3 regions of the Acidovorax sp. GW823-FHT02H02 genome follow, and region 2 is predicted to be linked to each of the others. Evidence: riboswitches for the same ligand, from Rfam matches in the RefSeq annotation. Region 2 holds a riboswitch; each other region holds the start of a gene.
The links. Region 2 has a riboswitch for glycine ahead of AC1RDS_RS12395 (penicillin-binding protein 1A). Riboswitches for the same ligand answer to the same signal wherever they lie in the genome.
Positions count from the first base shown of each region.

Region 1 (6,195 bases), on a different contig from region 2:
TGGGCAGCGCCTGGCCGTCCTTGGCAAAGATCTTCCACAGCAGCTCGATGTCGGCGCGCGTGGTGGTCTCGTCGAGCGAGATGCACAGGTAGTTTTCGAAGTGAATCCGCAGGTTGGCACCCATGGATACTGCGCGAGCAGCTATGGATTGGGTAGCGCCATCGGTTTTCAGCGAGAGGGTGTCGAACGCGGCCTGCGGGCGCACGGGCGCTCCCAGCTGTTCCAGCCCTTTCGCCAGGATGGCTGTGTAGCTGGCCACGCGCCGGGCAATGCGCTGCAGGCCCTCGGGGCCGTGGTACACCGCGTACATGCTGGAGATCACGGCCGGCAGTACCTGGGCCGTGCAGATGTTGGAGGTGGCTTTTTCGCGGCGGATGTGCTGCTCGCGCGTCTGCAGGGCCAGGCGGTAGGCGGGCTTGCCGTGCACGTCCACGCTCACGCCGACCAGGCGGCCGGGCAGCGAGCGCTTGAACTCGTCGCGGCAGGCCATGTAGGCGGCATGCGGGCCACCGGCGCCCATGGGCATGCCAAAGCGTTGCGTGGTGCCCACCACGATGTCGGCGCCCCATTCTCCGGGCGGCGTGATCAGCGTGAGGGCCAGCAGGTCGGCGGCTGCGATGAAGGCGGCCTGTTTGGCATGCGCCTTCTCCACGTCGGCGCGCAGGTCGTCGATGCGGCCGCTGGTGGCGGGGTATTGGGCCAGCACGGCGAAATAGTCGCCGTCCAGCAGGGTGTTCCACTGCTCGGCGGAGTTGGCGAGCACGACCTCGATGCCCAGCGGCCGGGCGCGGGTCTGGATCACCTCGATGGTCTGCGGGTGCGCGTCACCGGCCACCACAAACACGTTGCTCTTGCTCTTGACCGAACGTTTGGCCAGCGTCATGGCTTCGGCAGCGGCCGTGGCCTCGTCGAGCATCGATGCGTTGGCGATCGGCATGGCCGTGAGGTCGCACACCATGGTCTGGAAATTGACCAGGGCTTCCATGCGGCCTTGCGAAATCTCCGCCTGGTAAGGCGTGTAGGCCGTGTACCAGGCGGGGTTTTCCAGGATGTTGCGCAGGATGACACCGGGAATGTGTGTGTCGTAGTAGCCCTGGCCGATGAAGCTCTTCAAGACCTTGTTTTTGGATGCAATCGCCTTGAGTTCGGCCAATGCAGCGCTTTCCGTGACCGGCAGCGGCAGGTCCATGGCGCGGCTGCGGGCGATGGAGCGCGGCACGATGGAGTCGATGAGGGCGCGGCGCGAGGCCTCGCCGATCACCGACAGCATGTGCGCTTCGTCGGCCGCGTCGATACCGATGTGGCGGGGCAGGAATTCGGTGGCGTTTTCAAGCGCGCCGAGCGGCAGGGCGGATTGCATCAACATGGGGCAGTCTCGAAGAAGGAAACAGGGTCAGGCGTTCTTGGCGAACTCGGTGTAGTCGGTTTCGCTGAGCAACGCGTCGAGCTGGCTGGCATCGCTGAGCTTGACCTTGAAGAACCAGCCGGTATTGAGCGGGTCTGAATTGGCCAGCGAAGGGTCGGCACGCAGGGCTTCGTTCACTTCGACGATCTCGCCCGAGACAGGCATGTACACATCGGCCGCGGCCTTGACCGACTCGACCACGCCCGCCACGTCGCCCTGGGCAAACGTGGTTCCCACGGCGGGCAGGTCGACGAACACCACATCGCCCAGGGCATCCTGGGCATGCACGGTGATACCTACCACGGCCGCATTCGCGTCGGCGGCGTTGATCCATTCGTGGTCTTTGGAGAATTTGACGGTCATGGGAAAGCTCCTCAAGCAGCTAGAAGATAAAAAAGAAAGGAATCTGCAATGTAGCGGGCGCAGGCGCGGTTGGGGTGCCGCGCCGCGCAAAATTAGCCGCGGTAGTAATTGGCGGGCACAAACGGCATGGCGCGCACTTCCATGGGCACGGCCTTGCCGCGCACCATGGCGTTCACCCGCGTGCCGATGGCGGCAAAGGCGGGGGCCACATAGCCCATGGCCACGGGTTCGTTCACCGTGGGGCCCAGCAGGCCGCTGGTCACTTCGCCAATCTTCTGGCCGTCGGCACTCTGCAATTCGGTGTGCTCGCGCACGGGCACGCGCTCCAGCGCGACCAGGCCCACGCGTTTGCGCGCGAGGCTGGCGGGGTTGTCGATCTGCGCAAGCACCTTGTCGGCACCAGGAAAGCCGCCCGCGCGCGCGCCGCCGGTGCGGCGCACCTTCTGGATGGCCCAGTTCAGGCTGGCTTCGGGCGGCGTGGTGGTGGTGTCGAGGTCGTTGCCGTACAGGCACAGGCCCGCTTCCAGGCGCAGCGAGTTGCGCGCGCCCAGGCCAATGGGTTTGACTTCGGGCTGGGCCAGCAGGGCGCGTGCCAGGGTCTCGGCCTGTGCGGCGGGCACCGAGATCTCGAAGCCGTCTTCGCCCGTGTAGCCGCTGCGTGTCACGAAGCAGTCGCAGCCTGCGATGGAAAAATCGCCACCCGTCATGAACACCAGCTTTTCAATGCCCGGGGCCAGGCGCGACAGGGCGGTGACGGCCTGGGGACCCTGCAGCGCCAGCAGCGCGTGGTCGGGCATGGGCACCACGTCGCAGCGCTGGCCGATGCGGGCCTGGATGTGGGCCATGTCGCCCACCTTGCAGGCGCCGTTGACGATGACAAAGAGTGCGTTGTCGGCCACACGGAAGAACATCAGGTCGTCGATGATGCCGCCCTCGTCATTGAGCAACAGGCCGTAGCGCTGCTTGCCCACGGGCAGGTCGATCACATCGACGGGCACCAGGCTCTCGAACGCGGCGGCGGCATCGGGGCCGACCAGCTTGAGCTGGCCCATGTGCGATACATCGAACAGCCCTGCGGCCTGGCGCGTGTGCAGGTGCTCGGCCATGAGGCCTGCGGGGTACTGCACGGGCATGGAATAACCGGCAAACGGCACCATGCGGGCGCCCAGTTCAATGTGCAGGGCGTTCAGGGGCGTGATGAGCAGGGCGGTGGCAGGTGCGGACATAAGAGCTCCAGGGCAAATGGGGGCCGCGGCACGAATGCCACGCGATTTGCCCTGCTGTCCGCTTTACCTGAGAGATTCACCGCGGCACCCTGGCTGGCCGCGCGGCTTGCTCCTTCGGTGGATGGCCTGCACCTGCAGTGCGGACATCTCTCTCCAGCAAGGGAACGCCCGCATCGCTGCGGGCGCTTGTCAGTCCTTTTGCCTGAGCGTTCGGCTGATGCCTGCGCCTTCGGCGGCCCTTTTGCATGGTGCATGCGGGGCTCTCTCCTGACAATCGAGCGATTCTACCGTTACTTGGCGTACACCAGGTCACGCAGGAACAGCGAAAGCGAGGGCACATAAGTGATGACCATCAGGCATACCAGGATCACCCCCACGAAAGGCAGCAGGTGCTGGATGATGCGGTCCAGCGAGATGCGCGCCACCGTACATGCGGCAAACAGGTTCACGCCAAAGGGCGGTGTGATCATGCCCATGGCCAGGTTCACCACCATGATGAGGCCGAAGTGCACCGGGTCCACGCCGAAGTGCAGGGCCACGGGCGCCAGGATGGGCGCCAGCACGATGATGGCCGCGCTGGTCTCGATGAACATGCCAATGAAGAACAGCGCCGCATTCACGCCCAGCAAGAACAGGGCAGGGGATTGCAGCACCGCCTCCAGCCAGCGGCCGATGGCATCGGGCACGCCCGCGCGGGTGATGAGGAAGGCAAACAGCCCGGCGTTGGCAATGATGAACATGATCACCGCTGACGAGAGGGCCGACTTGCGCAGGATGGCGAACAGGTCCGCCAGGCGAATCTCGCGGTAGATCACCACACCCACCACCAGCGCATAGAACACGGCCACGGCCGAGGCCTCTGTGGGCGTGAATACGCCGCCGTAGATGCCGCCCAGGATGATCACGGGCATCAGCAGCGCCCAGCCGGCCTGCAGCGTGGCACGGCCCATGGGCATGCGGCCATCGCCATCGTTCTTGCCCCAGCCCTTGTATTTGCAGTAGGCCCACACGAACAGCATCAGCGCGCCACTGATCAGCAGTCCCGGGCCAAAGCCGGCGATGAACAGCTCGCCAATCGACACCTCGGCACTCACGCCGTACAGGATGAGCGGAATGGAAGGCGGGATGATCACGCCCAGTTCGGCGCTGGTGGCCTGCAAGGCCGCTGCGTAGCTGGTGGGGTAGCCATGCTTGATGAGCGCCGGGACCAGGATGGCGCCGATGGCGAACGTGGTGGCCACCGACGAACCCGACACCGCCGCGAAGATCATGCAGGTGAGCACGCAGGTCATGGGCAGGCCGCCCTGCACGCCGCCGACGATGCTCTTGGCAAACTCGACCAGGCGGCGCGAGATGCCGCCGGTTTCCATGAGGTTGCCCGCGAGGATGAAGAAGGGAATGGCGGCCAGCGGAAACTTGTTGATCGAGGCGAACATTTCCTTCACCGAGATCAGCATGTTGGCGTTCGCAACCTGTATGCCCAGGATGGACGCGAGGCCGATGGAAACGGCCACGGAAACGGTGAGTGCAAAGCACAGCACCATGGTGGAAATCATGGTGGCGGTCATTGCGCTGTCTCCAGTTCCATCCGCAGGGGGTCGATGAGGTTGCCGATGATGCCGACGACGCAAAAGAGGCCGCCCACCGGCATGGCCAGATAGGCCCAGAACATCGACACCGACTCCAGTCCGGCCATGCTCTGCACGCCGCCGCGCTGCGCGTAATCCCAGCCCCACCAGATGATGACGCCGATCAGGGCCAGTGCCGCCAGCGCCACCACCCAGTCGAGCACGCGGCGAATGCGTGGCGGGCTCCAGCGGTAAAGCACGTCCACGCTCACCATCGCCCCCTGGCGGAAGGCGGCGGGGATGGCCAGAAACACCATCCAGATCAGGCTGAAACGGATCAACACCTCGGTCCATTCTGCGGGCTGCTCGAACACGAAGCGCATCAGAATCTGGAACATGCCCAGCGCAGAGGCCACGGCCAGCATGGCGCAGGCGGCCAGCATGGCGCTGAACGTGGCCCAGCGCTCAAAGGTCAGAAAAGCATTTTTCATGAATGAAAACGCCCGCTGGCGCAATACCGGCGGGCGCTGATAGCTAGTGAAAATAGATCGACAAGAAGATTATTTGTAATCGCGGATCTTGTCGAGCGCGGCCTTGCCGAACTGCTTTTCAAACTCGGCGTTGACAGGGGCCAGCGTCGCCACGAACTTGGCTTTGTCGATGGTGTCGATCACTGTCATGCCCTTGGCGCGCAGGTCGGCCACGCCCTTGGCATCGTCTTCGTCCACGCGCGCCCGGTTGGCCTTGGTGCCTTCCTTGGCGGCATCCAGAAAGGCCTGCTTGTCGGCCGCGCTGAGCTTGTCAAAAGCCGCCTTGTTCATCACGAAGATGCAGGGCGAATACACATGGCCGGTGAGCGTGAGGTGCTTTTGCACCTGGTCGAACTTGGCCGAGATGATGACGGGCAACGGGTTTTCCTGGCCGTCCACGGTGCCTTGCTGCAGGGCCGTGAACACCTCGGGGAACGCCATGGGCGTGGTGATGATGCCAAAGCCCTTGTAGGCGGCGATGTGCACGGGGTTCTCCATGGTGCGCATCTTCAGGCCCTTGAGGTCGCCCGGCTCCTTCACGTCGCGCTTGCTGTTGGTCATGTGGCGAAAGCCGTTTTCGGCCCAGGCCAGTGCCTTGAAGCCCTTGGCGTCGAACCTGGTCAGCAGGTCTTGCCCGATGGGGCCGTCGAGCACGGCGCGCGCATGGGCCTTGTCGCGGAACAGGAAGGGCACGTCCAGGATCTTGGTCTCGGGGACAAAGTTGGGCACCGGGCCGGTGGAGCTGAAGGCCAGTTCCTGCGTGCCCAGCTGCACGGCTTCAATCGACTCGCGCTCGCCGCCCAGGGAGCCGTTGTAGAAGGTCTGCACCTTGTAGCGGCCGCCCGTGCGTTTTTCCACTTCTTTGGCGAAGGTGTCGATGGCCACGCCCTGGTGCGAGTTCTGTGCCACCGAAATGCTGATGCGCATGGTGGTCTGTGCGGCGGCGCTGGCCATGAAGCCAAGGGCAAGGCCGAGGCCAACGACGAGTCGGGTCAATTGCATGGTGTCTCCTGAAGGGGAATGTTGGCGTGCTGGTTGCGCTGCAGGTTGCGGCGCAGACATGTGCTGCGCACTGCAAAAATTATGGCGCTGCAACGCGCGGC
Region 1 covers NZ_JBXAJH010000003.1:200,181-206,375, forward strand. Annotated here, with positions in the region: gene gcvP (aminomethyl-transferring glycine dehydrogenase) at 1-1,366, opposite strand, end outside; gene gcvH (glycine cleavage system protein GcvH) at 1,394-1,768, opposite strand; gene gcvT (glycine cleavage system aminomethyltransferase GcvT) at 1,861-2,994, opposite strand; glycine riboswitch at 3,039-3,161, opposite strand; glycine riboswitch at 3,175-3,274, opposite strand; gene AC1RDS_RS04530 (TRAP transporter large permease) at 3,285-4,562, opposite strand; gene AC1RDS_RS04535 (TRAP transporter small permease) at 4,559-5,053, opposite strand; gene AC1RDS_RS04540 (TRAP transporter substrate-binding protein) at 5,123-6,094, opposite strand.
Region 1: another riboswitch for glycine. It lies ahead of gcvT (glycine cleavage system aminomethyltransferase GcvT); the one in region 2 lies ahead of AC1RDS_RS12395 (penicillin-binding protein 1A).

Region 2 (6,195 bases):
CTTCGCGCGGACAATGAACAGTCCGTCTGCCGGGCTTGCTGGTCTGGCGGTTTTTTCCATCATTGCCCTGCGTTCCCGCCGCCTGCCAGACCATCCGGCGCGGCAAGGGGCGCGGTGAGCCAACATTCCATTGCCATGCTGAACTTCGACTTCCACAACCCCACCCACATCGTTTTCGGCCAGGGCCGCATCGCCGACCTGGCCAAGCTGGTGCCCGCAGCGGCCAAGGTGCTGATCCTGGTGGGCGGTGCCAGTGCTGAAAAAACCGGCACCCTGGCCGAGGTGCGCGCCGCGCTGGGCGAGCGCACCCACGCCACCTTCAGCGGCATCGAGCCCAACCCGAGCTTTGAAACCTCGATGAAGGCCGTCGAGCAGATCCGTGCCGGCGGGTTCGACTTTCTGCTGGCCGTGGGGGGTGGTTCGGTGATCGATGCCACCAAGTTCATCGCCGCTGCCGTGCACTTTGAGGGTGATGCCTGGTCCATCCTGGAAAAGCGCGGCCGCAACATCGCCCAGGCCGTGCCATTTGGTGCCGTGCTCACGCTGCCCGCGACGGGCTCGGAGATGAACAACGGCGGCGTCATCACGCACCGCGCCAAGGGCGCCAAGCTGCCGTTCAGCAGCAAGAACACCTTCCCGCTGTTCTCGGTGCTCGACCCCACCAAGACCTACACGCTGCCGCCGCAGCAGCTGGCCAATGGCGTGGTCGATGCGTTCGTGCACACGGTCGAGCAGTACCTGACCTACCCGGTCAACGCACCGGTGCAGGACCGCTTTGCCGAAGGCCTCCTGCAGACGCTGATCGAGATCGGCCCGCGCCTGCTGACGGCGCAGGAGCCCGTGTACGACGACCGCGCCAACCTCATGTGGGCCGCCACCATGGCGCTCAACGGCCTGATCGGCGCCGGCGTGCCGCAGGACTGGGCCACGCACATGATCGGGCACGAACTCACCGCGCTGCACGGCATCGACCACGCCCGCACGCTGGCCATCGTGCTGCCCGCGCTGCTGAATGAGCGCCGGGGCCCGAAGCGCGCCAAGCTGCTGCAGTACGGCGAGCGCGTGTGGGGCATCACCAGTGGCACGGATGACGAGCGCATCACCGCCGCCATTGAACGCACGCGCGCCTTCTTTGAAAGCATGGGCATCGCCACGCGCCTGTCGGGCCATGGCCTGGGCGCGGAGGTGGTGGACACCGTGGTGGCCCAGCTCGAAGCGCATGGCATGGTGCAGCTGGGCGAGCAGCGCGAGATCACGCCCGCCGTGAGCCGCCGCATCCTGGAAGCCGCGCTGTAACCGGCCGGGGGTCGGGATATTGACCTTTTGAACGGGGTTGGTTTTGGCGGGTGATTTAAAGTGAGCGCCTATCCTGCGGGAGAGAGGGGCGCAACCCGCCTCCGCCGAAGGCGCAAACTCCCATCATCGCTCAGGCAAGCCGGACCGCAGGAGACCATCGCCGACTGGAGAGAGGCCGCCGCCCTGCGCAACGCAGGCGGGGGTCCACCGAAGGGGCAGGCTGCCCAGGCAGCCGAAACTCTCAGGTAAAAGGACAGGGGGAGCGGCGCCGCAGGCCCGTCATGGCACGGGTCCTGCCCTAGCCAGAGTTCCCCCTGATGCACCCATCGTCGTCTGTTGCCGCGCCTGCCCCTTCGCCCAAAAAGCACCCGGTCCTGAAATTTCTCGCGGGTTTTTTCCTGGGGTTGGCCGTGGCAGGCAGTGCGGGCGGGGCCTATGTGCTGCACATGGTGTGGCAGCAGCTGCCGGAGGTGGACCACCTGGCCGACTACGATCCCATGCTGCCGATGCGCATCTATGCCAGGGACGGCACGCTGCTGGCGGAATATGGCGAGGAGCGCCGGGAATTCGTGCCGATAGGGCAGATCCCGCTGCAGATGCGCCAGGCGCTGCTGGCCATCGAAGATGCCCGCTTTTATGAGCATGGCGCGGTGGACTTCACCGGGCTGGCACGCGCTGCGCTGCGCAATGTGGTATCGGGGGAGCATGCCCAGGGGGCCAGCACCATCACGATGCAGGTGGCGCGGGTGTTCTTTCTGAGCCGCGTCAAAACCTACAGCCGCAAGCTCATGGAAGTCTTGCTGGCCTACAAACTCGAAGCCACCTACAGCAAGGACAAGATCCTGGAGCTGTACATGAACCAGATCTATCTGGGCGAGCGTGCCTACGGCTTTGCTGCCGCGGCGTCGGTGTACTTCGACAAGACACTGGGCGAGCTGACGGTGGCCGAAGCCGCCGTGCTGGCCGGGCTGCCCAAGGCGCCGTCGGCCTACAACCCCGTTGTGAACCGCGAGCGCGCCATCATCCGCCAGCAGTACATTCTGCAGCGCATGCACGAACTGGGCTATCTGGATGCGCCCGCCTACCAGGAGGCGCGGACACAGGCGCTGACGCTGCGAACGCAATACCGTTCCATCGAGCCGGCAGCCGCCTTTGCCGTGGAACAGGCCCGCAAGATGGTGCTGGAGCAGTACGGTGAAGAGGCGTATGCGCTGGGCCTGGATGTCGTCACCACCCTCAGCGTTCCCGCGCAGCGCGCGGCCACGCGTGCGCTGCGCGCGGGCATTCTGGGCGCGCAGGATGCCCGCGGCTATGCCGGCCCCGAGGGGCGCATCCAGGGCGCTGTGCCGTCCGACGAACCCAAAGCCCTGCGCGCCGCGCTGGCGCCCTACCGCGACAGCGGGGAACTGCGTGCCGCCCTGGTGCACGCGGCGTCCGAGGCCGAGGGCATTGCCGCGTGGCTGCGCGATGGCACGCAGGTGCGGATACCGCGCAGCCGGCTCAGCGCCAGCGCGCGTGCCGCCCTCAAGCCCGATGCGCCAGCGCGGCGGCGCATTGCGCCGGGCGCGGTGATTCGCGTCGTGGCCGACGTCCGCGAACGATGGAATTTAGGCCAGTTGCCGGGCATGGAGGGCGCGCTGGTCTCCATGGACACGGAAACCGGCGACATCCTGGCGCTCACGGGGGGCTTCGACTACGCCTTCAACCAGTTCGACCATGCCGTGCAGGCCTATCGCCAGCCGGGCTCGACCTTCAAGCCGTTCATCTTTTCGGCGGCGCTGGAAAAGGGCTATGCCCCGGGCACCTTGATCGACGATACGCAGCGTGTCGTAACCCCTGCCGCCCGCGGCCGCCCCGCCTGGAGCCCGCGCAACTACGGCGGCAACTACGAGGGTTTCATCACCGCGCGGCGCGGCCTGGTGCGCTCCAAGAACCTGGTGGCCGTCAACCTGATGGACGCGGCCGGGGTTCAGTACGTGCAGGAGTTCGCCACCCGCTTCGGCTTCTTGCCGGAACGCAATCCACCCCGGCTGCCGCTGGCCCTGGGGGCGGGCGCCATCACGCCGCTGCAGCTGACGCAGGCCTATGCCGTGTTTGCCAACGGCGGTACCCTGGTGCAGCCCCGGCTGATCCACCAGGTGAGCGAGCGCGGCGGCGCGGTGCTGTACGCAGCGAACGCGCCATCGCCCCGCGCTACCGTGGTGTCCGAGCGCAATGCCTTCGTGCTGGACAGCATGCTGCGCGACGTGGTGCAGCATGGCACGGGCCGGCGCGCGAAGGCGCTGGGCCGCCCCGATGTGGCCGGCAAGACCGGCACCTCCAACGATGCGCGCGATGTGTGGTTCGCCGGCTATTCGTCGGGCGTGGCCTCTGTCGTGTGGATGGGCTACGACCAGCCGCGCAGCCTGGGCCGGCACACTGGCGGAACCCTGGCCCTGCCCGTGTGGACCGAGTACATGGCCGAGGCGGTGCAGGGGCGCACGCCGGTATCGCGCACCCTGCCGCTGGACCTGATGCGCTTTGGCGAGGACTACGTGTACCCGGAATATGTCTTCGGGACTTGCGTGGATGACCGCAAGGCCTTTGTCCAAAGCCCCTTCGAGTGCGGCCCGGACGGGCGCCGACCAAGGGCAGGAAATTCTGCCGACATGGGGTAAGAATGGCCGATGGCGCTTGATATGTAAGCACCAAGAGCTATAAATACAGGAGTCATTTTAAGGCAAAAAAGCCACCACACCGTCAGGCCGGCACAGCGCAGGCCTCCACCTCCACCAGGCAGTCATAAAACGTCGGCGCCCGCCCCAGGTCGGTCAGGGCCTGGCTGGTGACCTCGTTCACATTCGTCCCATCCAGCCCCAGCTTGCGCCACCACACGCCCAGGCCATTGACCACGCCGGGCCGCGCGCGGCGTGAGACGGTGGCGTGGCACTGGTAGCTGCCGCGGTCGTTGAACACGCGCACCACGGCGCCATCGGCAATGCCGCGTGCGGCGGCGTCGTCGGGGTGCATTTCCAGCACGGGGCGGCCTTCGATGGCCCGCAGGCTTTGCACGTTGACGAAGGTGGAGTTCAAAAAATTGCGCGCCGGCGGCGAGATCATGGCCAGCGGGTAGCGGGCGTCGGTGCCCTGCAGCTCGTGGTTGGGCAGGTGGTCGGGTAGGCCGTCCAGGCCCTGCGCGGCCAGGCGGGCGCTGAAGAATTCGCACTTTCCGCTGGGCGTGGGAAAGCCGCCTTCGGAAAACGGCGCATCGGGCAGCGCCAGCGTGGCAAAGCCCTGGGTTTCGAGCAGCGCGTAGTCCACGGCGTCGCCAAAGGCCTGGCGGCACAGGGCCTCGTCGCTGTCGGCAAAGCAGGGCTCGGTGAAGCCCATGCGCGCGGCCAGGTCCCGGAAGATCTGCGCGTTGCTGCGCGCCTGGCCCACGGGTGCAATGGCCGGGCGGTTGAGCAGCACATCGGTGTGCCCGTAGGCCAGATGCACGTCCCGGTGCTCCAGCTGCGTGGTGGCGGGCAGGATGTAGTCCGCGTAGTCGGCCGTGTCGGTGCGAAAGTGCTCCAGCACCACGGTGAACAGGTCTTCGCGGGCAAAGCCGCGCACCACCTTGCCGGATTCGGGCGCCACGGCCACGGGGTTGCTGTTGTAGACCACCAGGGCCTCGACGCGGGGGCCAAAGCCGGGCGCGGTGTCGCGCAGCAGATCGTCGCCAATCTGCACCATGTTGAGCGTGCGCGGTGTGCGCTCCGGCATCAGGTCGGGGCGCTGCAGCACGCCGCGCTGCACTGGAAACTGGCCCGAGCTCGACAGCAGCATGCCGCCCGCACGGTGGCGCCAGGCACCCGTCAGCGCGGGCAGGCAGGCCACGGCGCGCACCGCGTTGCCGCCGCCGCGCACGCGCTGCATGCCGTAGTTCAGGCGGATGGCAGCGGGCTGGGTGGTGCCGTAGTCCTTGGCGAGCTGGCGGATCTGCTCCACGGGCACCCCGCAAATTTCGGCCGCGCGCTCGGGCGGCCATTGCAGGGCGCGCTCGCGCAGCTGCTCCCAGCCCAGGGTGTATTGGGTGATGTAGTCGGGGTCCAGCCAGTCGTTCTGGATCAGCTCGTGCATCAGCGCCAGGGCCAGCGCGGCGTCGGTGCCGGGGCGGAGCTGGATGTGCTCATGGCATTTGTCGGCGGTCTCGGTCTTGCGCGGGTCGATGCACACCAGCCGGGCGCCATTGCGCTTGGCCTGCTGGGCGTAGCGCCAGAAATGCAGGTTGCTGCCAATCGAGTTGCTGCCCCAGATGAGGATGAGCCTGGATTCTGCGAAAAACTCCACCTTCATGCCCAGCTTGCCGCCCAGGGTCTGCACCAGCGCTTCGGCACCGGCCGAGGCGCAGATGGTGCGGTCGAGCTGCGAGGCGCCCAGGCGGTGAAAGAAGCGCCGATCCATGCTCTCGCCCTGCACCAGGCCCATGGTGCCGGCGTAGCTGTAGGGCAGGATGGCTTCGGGGGCGCGTGCCGCAATGCTTTGCAGGCGCTGCGCGATGTCGGCCAGTGCCTCGTCCCAGCCCACCGGGGCAAACTGCCCGCTGCCCTTGGGGCCGGTGCGCTTGAGCGGGGTGAGGATGCGCTCGGGGTGGTAGCTGCGCTCGGTGTATTTCGACACCTTGGCGCACAGCACGCCGTCGGTATGCGGGTGCTCGGGGTTGCCCTGCACGCGGGTGGCCACGCCGTTTTCCACGGTGGTGATCAGGGCGCAGGTATCGGGGCAGTCGTGTGGGCAGGCCCCGCGCACCTGCGCCTGTATCGGCGCAGGCTGTGGGGTATTTGCGATAGAAGACGGGGGCATACGGTGGGTGGTCGTTAAACTGGCAGAAGAGGGTGATCGAAGCGTGCATATCTTGCGCCAGATCCAGGGAGACTG
Region 2 covers NZ_JBXAJH010000010.1:95,644-101,838, reverse strand. Annotated here, with positions in the region: gene AC1RDS_RS12400 (iron-containing alcohol dehydrogenase) at 136-1,296, shown strand; glycine riboswitch at 1,363-1,453, shown strand; glycine riboswitch at 1,461-1,553, shown strand; gene AC1RDS_RS12395 (penicillin-binding protein 1A) at 1,614-3,953, shown strand; gene AC1RDS_RS12390 (molybdopterin-containing oxidoreductase family protein) at 4,036-6,120, opposite strand.

Region 3 (6,195 bases), on a different contig from region 2:
AAAACGGCAGGATGAACAGCGCCCCGATCACCAGCCCCGCCATCGCGGGCGGCAGCCACGACACGCTGAGCTGGTAGGTGACCATCACCGTGAAGGCGAACTTGAACAGGTTGTCGTTGGCCGCACCGGAGAACTGCGTCCAGAAGAACGGCGCAAAGCGGCGCTGGCGCAGCAGGGCGAACTGGTTGGGGTCTGCGTGCGCCGCATCTCTCTTTTCATCCGCCATGCAGACTGCTCCTTTGTGTTGCCGTAGCCTGCAATTTTGCACAGCCTCCATGACACACACCCTGCGCTGGCACAGGCTTGCAAGGTGCGCGCGTGGTGGCACGCGGATACACCACTTCACAACACTTCGCACAGCGCCTATGTGCGCTTGACACAGCGCCCCAATGATCAAGGCTCCCGGTTCCGCACGGAATCATTTCTGAGGAGTACACCATGGCACGCAATGCCCTCGCCGCCGCTTCCATCGCCCTGCTGTCGCTGAGCGCCCTGACGGCGGCGCACGCACAGGTCGGCGCCACCGTCATCATCCAGTCCGGCAGCCCCCAGTACCAGCGCCCCGCGCCGGCCCTGGTGCAATACCAGGCACCGCCGCCTCCGCGCCATGAGGCCGCGCCCCGCCCCCGGCGCGGCATGGCGTGGGTGCCCGGCCACTGGGAATGGCGCGGCCACCGCCATGTATGGATGGCGGGCTACTGGGTGAAGGCACGTCCCGGCTACCACTACCGCGAGCCCCGCTGGGCCGAGCATGACGGCCGCTGGGCCATGCAGCGCGGCGGCTGGGACCGTGACCGGGACGGTGCAGCCAACCGCTACGACCGGTACGACCGCGATGGCGATGGCGTGCCCAACCGCCACGACCGCCAGCCCGACAACCCGCGCCGCAACTGATCTTGCGGCGCAGGCGGCCCCCTGCGGTTTCCCCGGGGGGTCATTCCTTTCCCAAATCATTCGTGTCGAAGAACCCGTTCAAGATCTTTTCGGGGTCGCACAAGCACCTTGCCCAAAGGGTTGGAGTGAAATCGGGCGATGGCACGCCCCGGCTGCTTGCATGGGCACGAGCGAAGCCGCAGACAGTGCTGCAGCACGGCAAGGCGAAGCAACGACGACACGGAGGGTTTGGAAAAGGAATCAGACCAGGTGCAGCTCGGCGTGGCCCAGGCCCGGGAAGTCGGCCACCACCACCGTGCCCGGCGCCACCAGCACGGTGCCGGTGCACGAGCCCGTGGTCACCCACTGGCCCGCACGCAGGCCGCCCAGGCTGCGCGCGCCCTCGTTGGCCAGCCACACCAGCAGCCGCAGCGGGTCGCCCGCCGGGTTGCCCCAGGCGGCGTGCTGCACGGCCACCGTGCCGTTGACGGACAGATGCACCGGCTGCACCAGGGGCTGGACCGCAGCCACGTCGGCCGGCCCCGAACCCACCACCAATGCGCCATGGCAGGCCTGGTCGGCCAGGCGGCTGAACTCGCCCTGCTGGGCCCAGGCGGCAAAGCGCGTGTCGCACACCTCGATGGCGGCGCGCACCGACGCCATGGCCGCCAGCACCTCGGCCGGGCTGTAGGGCGCGGTGCGCTCGGGCAGGTCGGCACCCAGCTCGTACACCAGCTCAGCCTCGACCCCCATCACGGCAAAGCCTGCGGCAGGCAAATGCACGGCCTGCCCGGTTGGCGCTACCGCCACCGAATCGCGGGTGAGCGCCGCGCGCGCGGGCAGCGCCTGGGGCGATGCGGCGCCCACCTTCCAGCCAGCGATCTCGCCGCGCTCGCGCACCACGGCGTCCTGCACGGCATAGGCCTGGGCCGCATTGCACGGGCGCAGCGCAGCGGGCAGATCGAGCGGCCGGGGCATGCGCCCCTGGCGCGCCATGGTGAGCAAGGCCGCGCTGGCAAAGGGATCAAAGGCGGTATCGGGCATGGCAGGCATCCTGGGGATAAAGCTTGGCGGATTATGGCGAGGCACCAGTTTCTGCGCCCGTCCAGCATCAGCAACGATTGCCATCCATTAGCGCGCACAGCCCCCTTTTGCGCCGCAGTGCCGCCTAGAATCGGCCTCGCAGGAGAGTCAGCGGCACCGTCCGCTTCACCGAAGGCGCAAACTCCCATACACGCTCAGGTTCCGTACTGCACCATTCAACAAAGCCGTCTGGAGAGCCGCCACGACCTACACGCGTGGCGCACCGAAGGAGCAAACCACGCGCCATGCCGGCGATTGCGGTGAATCTCTCAGGTACCAAGGACAGGGGGAGCGGCAGCTTGGCAGACGCGCCGGCTGTACGCTATTGAAGCAATAGCTGCTACCGCACGCCTGTCAAGTGCCAGAGCCCAGAAAGGCTTTGAAAATCATGCGCGTGATCGTTTTAGGTGCCGGCCTGCTCGGCGTGACTTCGGCGTATTTCCTGCAACAACTCGGCCACGAGGTCACGGTGATCGACCGCCAGGGCACGCCCGGTGCCGAGACCAGTTTTGCCAACGGCGGCCAGATCTCGGTGAGCCATGCCGAGCCTTGGGCCAACCCCAGCGCGCCGCTCAAGGTGCTGCAGTGGCTGGGCCAGGAAGATGCACCGCTCTTGTTCCGTCTGCGTGCCGACATGCGCCAGTGGCTGTGGGGCCTGCAGTTCTTGCGCAACTGCACCCCGGCGCGCACGCGCCACAACATCGAGCAGATCGTGCGCCTGGGCACCTACAGCCGCAGCGTGCTGCAGCAGCTGCGCGCGGCCACCGGCATCGCGTACGACCAGCGCACACAGGGCATCCTGCACTTCTATACCAACGCCAAGGAGTTCGACGGCGCGCTGGCCCCGGCCGAGCAGATGCGCCAGCTCGGCTGCGAGCGCCAGGTCATCAGCGCCGACGAGGCCGTGCGCATCGAGCCAGCCCTCGCCCACATCCGCCCGCAACTGGCCGGCGCCACCTACACGGCCGAGGACGAGTCGGGCGATGCCAACCAGTTCACCCGCGAACTGGCCCGGCTGTGCGCGGCGGCGGGCGTGCAATTCCGCATGGGCCACCACATCACGGCGCTGCGCGAGGCCGGTGGCCATATCGACCATGTGGAGCTGACCAATGCCGAGGGCCGCTTCGAGCGCGTGCGCGGCGACGCCTTCGTGCTGGCCATGGGCTCGTTCAGCCCGCTGCTGGCGCAGCCGCTGGGCATTCGCCTGCCCATCTACCCAGCCAAGGGCTATTCGGTGACCATGCCGGTCAAGAACGCGTCGATGGCCCACGAGGTGAGCCTGACGGACGACGAATTCAAGCTGGTGTTCTCGCGCTACACCAGCGCGCAGGGAGACCGTTTGCGCATTGCCGGCACGGCAGAATTGAACGGCTATGACCGCAACCTGAACCCGATGCGCTGCGAGGCCATCGTGCGCCGCGTGGAGCAGCTCTTCCCCGGCGCGGGCGACGCCAGCCAGGCCCAGTTCTGGACCGGCCTGCGCCCCGCCACACCCAGCAACGTGCCGCTGATCGGCAAGACCAAAGTGGCCAACCTGTTCCTCAACACCGGCCACGGCACACTGGGCTGGACGCATGCCTGCGGCTCGGGCAAGGCGCTGGCCCATATCGTGAGCGGGCTGGCACCCGAGGTGGACTTTGCTTTCACGGGCACGTCCGACCGCGCGGCACCGGGCCACAAGATGGCCGTGACCGCACCCAGCCAGCGGGCAGCGAACAACGCCTGAAAGGCGGAGGACCTTGGGCGCCTGCGGCACCTGTGCGCAACCGCAGGCACCCATCAAAAAGCCTGCGCTGCCCAGGGGCATACGCAGGCCATGCTATCGGCGTGCCAGCTGGCCGCGGGGAGTTTGGCCCCTGCCAACTGCCAGCCTCACCCAGCGTCAGTGGCCGCCGCCGAGGTAGGCAGCCTTCACGGCCGGGTCATCGCGCAGGCGCTCCGCCGGGCCTTGCACGGAAATGCGTCCGTTTTCCAGCACATAGCCGTAATCGGCTACCGCCAGGGCGGCTGCCGCAAATTGCTCCACCAGCAGCATGGTGACACCCTGCCCCTTGAGGCGCTCAATGATGCGGAAAACTTCCGCCACCAGAATGGGCGCAAGGCCCATGGAGGGCTCGTCGAGCAACACCACTTCCGGATTGAGCATGATGGCGCGGGCCATGGCCAGCATCTGCTGCTCACCGCCGGACAGCGTCCCAGCCAGCTGAGTGCGGCGCTCCTTGAGGCGCGGAAAAAGCTCCAGAGCCCGCTCCAGATCACCGGCCACATCCCCCCGGGGGCGGCTGCCCGTCAGGCGGGGAAAAGCCCCCAGGGTGAGGTTGTCGGTCACCGTCATGGTTGCAAAAACGCGCCGCCCTTCCGGGGAGTGCGCCAGCCCCAGCTTGGCGATGGTGTAGGCCTCCTGGCCGTCAATGCGCTTGCCGTTGAGCGTGATCTGGCCCGCGGTCGGCGCGATCATGCCGCTCACCGCCCGCATGGTGGTGGTTTTGCCAGCGCCGTTGGAGCCGATCAGCGTCACGACCTTGCCCTTGGGCACTTCGATGGAGATGCCGTGAAGCACCTGTACCTTGCCGTAGCCGGCCGAAAGATTCTGGATGGTCAGCATGTGTTGTGCGTCTTGTATCGTCGTTTCGGGGGCATCGGGCTCAGGCGGGCTGGGCCACGACGGTCTCGGCGCCACCGCCCAGGTACGCCTCGATGACCTTGGGATCGGCCTGAACTTCCGCGGGCATGCCTTCGGCAATCTTCTGGCCAAAATCCAGCACCGATACCGTGTCGCAGATGCTCATCACCACATCCATGTGGTGCTCGATCAGGATCACCGTCACACCGTGATCGCGAATCTTCTTGATGATGGAAATCAGTTCCACGATGTCAGGGGCCGTGAGTCCGGCGGCTGGCTCATCGAGCAGCAGCAACTGCGGATCGAGTGCCAGAGCGCGGGCAATCTCCAGCAAGCGCTGTTTGCCATAAGGCAGGTTGCGCGCCTGTTCCGCGGCCAGGTCTTGCAGGCCGACAAAACGCAGCAGACCCATGCCCCGGGTGACGGCGGCATCGTTCTCACGGCGGTAGCGCCCCGTATGCACGGCCACGTCAAACAGGTTGCTTGCAAAGCTGTGGTGCAGACCCACCTGAACGTTTTGCAGCGCGGTCATTTCGCCAAACAGCTGCACGTTCTGGAAGGTTCGCGCAATACCCGACAGAGCAATGTCCGACGAGGTGCGACCCACCACAGAGCGGCCACTAAAGCTGATCGCGCCAGCCGTCGGCACGTAAATGCCGGTGAGCACGTTCATCATGGTGCTCTTGCCCGAACCGTTGGGACCGATGAGGCCGTGGATGGTGCCCCGCTTGATGCTCAGGTCTACATTGTTCAGGGCCTTGAGGCCGCCAAACTGCATGAGCACGCCGCTGGCTTGCAACAGCTCAGTGGATTCACCCGCCGTGGTGGCTGTGGACACCGCATCCGCCTGTGCTGCACCGGTGGGCTGCAAGGGCAGATCGGGAGGTGCCGTGCGCAGGTTGAGCGCATTGCGGACAAAACCCACAATGCCGTCCTGCAGGTAGTACACAACAAACAGCATGATCACACCGAAGATCGACAAGCGCCAGTCGGTCATGGTCTGCAACCAGAACGACAGAGCGGCCAGCGCCATGCTGCCCACCACCGGGATCGCCATTTGCGAGATGGTCGAGCGCTCGCGCCGGACAGCCACCACGGCCGTGATGGCCACCAGAACTGCCAGGCCCACGGACACGTAGCGGAACAGCTCCACATCATCGAGCAGCTTGGGCAGCAGCACGATGATGGCAGCGCCCACCAGCGAGCCGATGCGGCTCTTGCGCCCCCCCATGATCACCGCCAGCAGGAACAGCACGGTGAGTTCGAAGTTGTACGAGTTGGGGGAAATGTACTGCTCCGAATACGCGTACAGGCACCCGGCCAATCCGGCAAAACCGGCGCTGATCACAAAAGCGTACACCTTGTAGCGATAGACCGATACGCCCATGCAATCGGACGCCACGGGGCTGCCGCGCAGCGCCTCGAAGGCCCGGCCCAGGTGGGAGCGCAAAATGCGGTGCGACACGATGAGCGACAGCACCATCATGGTAGCCACCAGCCAGAAGTACTCGCGCTTGGCCAGCTGGAACCCGCCAATCTCGGGCTTGTCCAGCTTGATGCCCAGGGGGCCTTCGGTCAGAAAACTCATCTCGTTGATGAGAATCTGGATGATGGTG
Region 3 covers NZ_JBXAJH010000008.1:110,556-116,750, reverse strand. Annotated here, with positions in the region: gene AC1RDS_RS10750 (MFS transporter) at 1-226, opposite strand, end outside; gene AC1RDS_RS10745 (YXWGXW repeat-containing protein) at 439-894, shown strand; gene AC1RDS_RS10740 (2-keto-4-pentenoate hydratase) at 1,135-1,917, opposite strand; glycine riboswitch at 2,136-2,252, shown strand; gene AC1RDS_RS10735 (D-amino acid dehydrogenase) at 2,345-3,682, shown strand; gene AC1RDS_RS10730 (ABC transporter ATP-binding protein) at 3,839-4,561, opposite strand; gene AC1RDS_RS10725 (branched-chain amino acid ABC transporter ATP-binding protein/permease) at 4,602-6,195, opposite strand, start outside.
Region 3: another riboswitch for glycine. It lies ahead of AC1RDS_RS10735 (D-amino acid dehydrogenase); the one in region 2 lies ahead of AC1RDS_RS12395 (penicillin-binding protein 1A).